2 linked regions of the Undibacterium sp. KW1 genome follow. The protein of the gene in region 2 interacts with the protein of the main gene of each other region in a pairwise test. Links are inferred from orthologs where the notes say so. Each region holds a gene or a part of one and is shown on either strand. Other genes may lie near its edges. The genes, in order: recA and dprA.

Region 1 (3,372 bases), 5.3 Mb from region 2 along the record:
TGAGTATGCTTATGCAGAAATCTAAGCAGAAAATTAAGTTTTTTGTGGTTTGGCAGAAGAAAACCGGGTGATTATCAGGTAAATGTCTGTTCTTGCAATACCTGTATCCAATTGAAAGGTGTGCTTATTTATGCCGCAAACCAATGCCTGTTATTTCAAAATCCAGGCCGAAGTTTTACTTTACAGACAAGGACTGGGTTCATCAGGCTGCTTTTATCCGTTTCTTATCACCTCTGCAGCTTAATGCGGAGCCTCGCCAGAGCAAGCTCCATCAACCCAACACTGGGCGTTTATAAACGTATGCGTAGTTTCCGTGCCGAGTATCGGACTGCTTAAAGCCAAGTTTTCGCAGATCGAATTGGACTCACCAAGTTGCGGCTTATCAACCCAATGTCTGGGCTTCAATCAATGTCCCGGCTTCAATAATAAAAATGTCCTCCACTTCGTCATTCCTGCGCAGGCAGGAATCCATCGTGTTAATACCTTTACAGCCGAATCTGCACGGGTCTTATTCAGGATTTTTGAGTTTATACAAATAATTGATCCGCAACCAAGGTGAACAAACGCCGCTGAACCTCAGCTTACGCTGGGGCGATATTATTGATATTGTGAGTATGTTGAATTGTGAATACTATTCATCATCCTCATCCCGCAACACCCGCATCGCCGCCTGTGTCGCCCTGCTGGAAAAACCCCTCTGCTGCAAAAACGCCGCCTGCTTCATTTTTTCCTGATGATCTTGCGGCGCATGCCGGAATTTCCTGTGCAAGACCTGAACCGCCCTCTCTACCTCAGATTCTTTCAAGTCCTCCTTGACGTTTTCTATATCCTGCGCATCCAGGCCATGGCTTTGCAGTTCCGCCAGGATACGGTTATTGCCAAACCTCGCCTGCCGCCGGTTCACCAGCGATTCAGAAAACCGCTCGCCAGACAAATACTTGGCCGCTTCCAGAAAATCCAGCACGGCAGCTACGTCATCGCCCTCTTCCGCATAGCGTGCCAGTTTACGCTCCAGCTCCATGCGACTATGTTCCCGCATGGATAAATAACGCAAGGCTCGCGCTTTAAGGCTAATGGCAGGTTTTTTCATACTTTAAAAGCAAAAATGCCGGTTGGCAGCTACCAACCGGCATGATACAAAACTTATGGTACTGACAGTGTTGCAGTTTAACGCTAAAACTCAGCGCTTCAACTCAGTGCTATAACTTACTCAGCAGTCGCTACTGCTGACAACAAAGGCACGCCCAGATGTTCTCGCACCTTGTTTTCAATTTCAAACGACAGCTCAGGACGTTCTTTCAAATAAGTACGTGCATTGTCCTTACCCTGGCCGATACGCTCACCGTTATAGCTATACCAGGCACCAGCTTTTTCTATGATCTTGGCATCGGCTGCCAGATCCAGAATCTCGCCTTCGCGGGAAGTACCTTCGCCATACATGATGTCAAAGTGCGCTTCCTTGAATGGTGGTGCCACCTTATTCTTGACTACCTTGACCTTGGTTTCATTCCCCACCACTTCATCACCAGACTTGATAGAGCCAGTGCGGCGGATATCCAGACGTACGGAAGCATAAAACTTCAGCGCATTACCGCCAGTTGTCGTTTCTGGGCTACCAAACATGACACCAATCTTCATACGGATCTGGTTAATAAAGATTACCAGAGTATTGGTACGCTTGATACTGCCAGTCAGCTTACGCAAAGCCTGAGACATCAGACGCGCTTGCAAACCAGGCAAAGAATCACCCATGTCGCCTTCAATCTCTGCACGTGGCGTCAGGGCCGCAACTGAGTCAATAACCACCAGATCGACACTACCAGAACGCACCAGCGCATCAGTAATTTCCAGCGCTTGCTCGCCGGTATCAGGCTGGGAAATCAGCAAATCAGACAGATTCACACCCAGTTTTTGAGCGTAACCAACGTCCAAAGCATGCTCAGCATCGATAAACGCACAAGTACCACCCAGCTTTTGCATTTCAGCAATCGCTTGCAGCGTCAATGTGGTTTTACCAGAAGATTCAGGGCCATAAATCTCAACGACACGGCCACGTGGCAAGCCACCAACGCCGAGCGCGATATCCAGGCCCAGAGAACCAGTAGAAACAACCTGCACCTCTTCCACCACTTCACCGTCGGCCATACGCATGACCGAACCTTTACCAAATTGCTTTTCTATCTGTGCCAGCGCTGCTGCAAGTGCCTTTGCTTTTTCTGAGGCATTTTCTGGTTTCTTATCGTCCATACATTCTTTCATTCAATAAGCGGCGGGTGGAAAAAGGAATACAGGCTTAATTTCCTGCGATTTGCAGTACTGTATAAAAAAACAGTGATTTATGCAAGCGACTTTTTGCATAGATTGTTGCATGAGGGATTCTACAGCCGGACATTAGCAATCGCACAATAACCATTGTCGATTTTCATTCAAGTCTGAACTTTTTTCACTTAACTGTGCGTTTGCTAGCTGAATTGACCCTGTCAGTTTGATCCACCTTCCACTTCCTGGCGAAGGCGGCCACCCGCTCATACGGCCCCTCAAATCCCAGTTCTTTCAGATCGAGATGAAGCTGCTTTAAGCTTCGTCGCTGCTTACGATTTTACCCGCTTCGGTTTTAAGCCAGCTTGAAAGCTGTAATGCATATTTATCGATGGCGCTTGTTGTTTGCCGATCCGCATAGGCTGGCTCTCTGACTTCAGAGCGCAGATAGCGCCGGACAGTGTTGCGAGAGATGCCCAGTCGTCTGGCGATCTCACGTAATGGAATCTGGTCACGAATGTGCCAGCGTCGAATAATACCATGTAATGCCACGTCAATCACTCCTGCTCCCGACTCATCAAGATAAGTAGGATTGTGTGCTAAACATGGGTCAATTTTAGATGCAATTTATCCAGCAAAGTGGGGCAATTTTCAGTGCAAATCAACAAACAGGCGTAAGTCATCAAACGCAGATAGAAAAAGAAATACAAGGTTCACTGGCAGTACTGCTGCATCTTTCCCGTGCATTCCATCTGCTCGCTATGTGCGGGCTTTGGCAATGACCGGGTTCGGTGTTGTGCTCTAGTTTGAGGAAAATATGGCAACCAGCGTAACCGAAATAGAAGTGTTGCGACAGTACGTCGAAGGGGTGATGGCACGCGCAGATCATCATGCAAATGGTGAATGATAAATGATCTTAATCAGTAAAACGGGGAACAGCAAATGCTTGATATTGTTCCCGGCATCGACCTCGCCAAGTTGAGCGCGAGTAGTCAACGCCAATCAACATCAAGTGGTGCTGGGTATCCTGGCAAGTAGGCGGTGCTCATTGTGATCAAGGGACAATAACACCTGCCTTGTCCTAAAAATCTCTGAAAACCACAGGTAGTGCAA
Region 2 (2,855 bases):
CAGTCTTGGCAATCGGGTTCAGGGCAAAATGCGGAGGGATCATCGGCAGATGGGTAAAGCTCCATTTGCCACGCTTGACATCGTATTCTTCTGGGACGGTGATTTCCAGCAAATGGCCTACGGCTGACGACAGTACATAATTGTCTGATTCAAAATAATCATCATGCTTGGTGAAGCCACCCAGCGCTTTCGCTATGTCATTAGCGACAGAGGGTTTTTCGGCAATGATGAGCGTTTTTGTCATTTCGGGATTCTCGAATAGTGTAAAGCGTGGTTGCCAATGTCTAATAGGCAACATTTCGCAAAATAAGCGTAAGACTAACCTAAATTTGCGGGGAATGTTAAACGTGATAGACGAAAAACCGCAATCTATGCGCGATTTTTGTCATAAAAATTCCATTTAGGAAATGATTAGTGCAAAAGCCTGCCTGTGTTGTCGTCATCTGACAACAATAACTCATCAAACATCAGCATGTCAGGCTCGGCGCCCTGGCTCCACAGCATCATCAGTACGATGATGCGCAGCTTATCCAGAGGCAGGGGTGATTCATTGACAACTAATGCCCTCTCAATCACGATTTCGCGTTGATTGGCATTCAGCAGCCCGGCAGATTCAAGAAATTGTATAAAACCCAGGGCTGGCGTACCCAGGGCAACAATTTCTTGCTCGGCATAAATCCTGAAGCCCTTGGAAACGGGGGCAGCCGCAGTTGGCTCTGCCGTATTCACGGCCAGACCAGTGAGCCAGCTCAGGGCTTCGGAAATTTCATCCTCAGGAAAGCCAACAGCGGACAATTTTTTAGTCAGCGCGGCCGTGTCAGGACAGGCATCCGGACGGTAATAGGTTTCGTAGAGGTAAACAAGTATATCAAACATACTGCTACTGTAGCCTTTGCAGCGATTTCAAACAAGCCCCTGCCAATTTGTCATCAAATATCAATCAGGCAAGTCGGCGGTAATAGCCACCCGGCAAAGCTTCCAGCTGTCCGCTTAGTTCCAGCGTTAACAACTCTGTCGTCAGACTGGAAATATCTATACCTGTGCGGCTGGCCAGCATATCCATATGGACAGGATCAAAGCTGATTTCTTTTAAAAGGCCAGTCTCAGATGTATCCATGTGCACAGCGACAGGCTTTGCCAGTGTATGCGGTGCAGGTAATGGCACCGACTGCAATTGCAATTCTTCCAATATATCCTGCGCGGATTCCACCAACTTGGCACCTTGACGGATTAACTGATGGCACCCCCTGGACAAAGGTGAGTGGATAGACCCCGGAATGGCAAATACTTCCCGCCCTTGTTCCGCTGCCATACGGGCAGTGATCAGTGAACCGGATTGCGCAGCAGCCTCAACCACCAATACTCCCTTGGCCAAGCCTGAGATGATACGGTTGCGGCGAGGAAAATTAGGCGCCAATGCCGGTGTGCTAAGTGAGTATTCACTGACGACGCAGCCACCTTCTGCAATCAGGTGTGCCAGATTACGGTTGCGTGCAGGGTAAACAATATCGGCACCTGTACCTATGACTGCAATAGTCGAGCCTGGGCCGCGCAAAGCCCCCTGATGAGCGGCGGCATCAATGCCAGCAGCCAGACCGGAGCTGATACACAGACCAGCATTACTTAAAGATTCGGAAAATTGCTCAGCATTGCGTATGCCTTGCACGGTGGCATTACGGCTACCAACAACGGCGACCGTGGCAGCCTCCAGCAAGGCAGCACGGCCTTTGACGTACAACATCAGTGGTGGATCGGGTATTTCCAGCAAGGCACGTGGATACCCTGCGTCCGCCAGTGTCAATATCAGATTACCTGGCTGTTCTTGCCAAGCCAGGGTCTTGTCCAGTTGCTGCTGAAACTCAGGTGGACTGGCCAGCAGGGCCTTGGCCAGTCTTGGTGTGACTACTTCACTGAGGGCGGCATGACTCGCAGCAAAGATCTGCTCAGGCAGACCAAATACAGCGAGCAAACGGCGTGCGGACTCATTGCCAACTCCTGGCGTTTGTTCCAGCCTTAACCAGGCACTTAAATCCTGGTGTACATCCAAACCAAGCGCCATCAGCAAGCGGAATTATCTTGGCGATTTAGCTGAGTCACCCACTTTGACGATATCTTTCACCTGCATGATAAGGCCGTAGGAGACATTATTGAATACACGGAAAATAAACAAATCACCAATAGGTTCATCTGGCAGTTTGACTGATTTATTGGCATCGGTTTTATCCTGTATCACTCTGCCATAGTTATACAAAGTGAGGACAGTACCTATATTCAAGCCATCATTCTTGCCGCGATTGATAGAAACGATCTGGTTCTGACCTGCCGAACCGACACCGCCATAGACGGATACGATACGGGCATCCACGTCTTCTTTAGGTGGATGTGGTACATAATTCAAAATCGGGGAAGGAGGAATAGGCATCAGACGATCACCCACTGCCATCTCTTGTTTTGACCTGACGACAGAGAAAGTATGCACGTCACTCTCGTCATTGCCTTCGCGTTCAAGCTTGACCGTACCGAGGTACACGGCCTCATAGGCGATGATGGCCTTGGTGACGGGGTCGCGCAAAGGCACGCCCGGACGGAAAACCTGGAACGAGGTGCTGCCATCCAGTTCACCCCGGACATAAGCCTGTTCATTCAGACCCAGGTTGACGCGACCTTCCTTGGTGGCAATAATGCGCGGCGCTACTGCCAGGTCATTATCTTCCAGTATCAGGGGCTGGGACAGGAAAGGCTCAATCACGGAAGCAGGGATAGCCGGGATCGCGTTCTCGCCCAGACCCTGAACACGCGATTTTGGATTCCACTTGACTGTTGGCACACCGCCGGGGTTGCCAAGGCGCAAACGG

The links.
Region 1: the proteins of dprA (region 2) and recA interact in binary tests that used the Bacillus subtilis proteins (3 or more experiments, as listed by UniProt). The link is inferred for Undibacterium sp. KW1 from one-to-one orthologs.

The regions. Positions count from the first base shown.
Region 1 is NZ_AP018439.1:677,725-681,096, reverse strand. The notes cover bases 228-3,071. They hold recA (recombinase RecA), read right to left. Parts: upstream 2,248-3,071; coding sequence 1,207-2,247; downstream 228-1,206. Other genes in these bases: UNDKW_RS03100 (helix-turn-helix domain-containing protein), read right to left, coding at 2,575-2,811; recX (recombination regulator RecX), read right to left, coding at 632-1,090. UniProt on the Bacillus subtilis protein: Multifunctional protein involved in homologous recombination, DNA repair and competence.
Region 2 is NZ_AP018439.1:6,019,549-6,022,403, forward strand. It holds dprA (DNA-processing protein DprA), read right to left. Parts: upstream 2,060-2,855; coding sequence 941-2,059; downstream 1-940. Other genes in the region: UNDKW_RS27205 (DNA topoisomerase III), read right to left, coding at 1-244; UNDKW_RS27210 (DUF494 family protein), read right to left, coding at 412-876; UNDKW_RS27220 (LysM peptidoglycan-binding domain-containing protein), read right to left, coding at 2,072-2,855. UniProt on the Bacillus subtilis protein: Protein that helps load RecA onto ssDNA during transformation. Binds cooperatively to circular ssDNA, is able to bridge different segments of DNA. Favors the loading of RecA onto SsbA- or SsbB-coated ssDNA and formation of RecA-DNA filaments.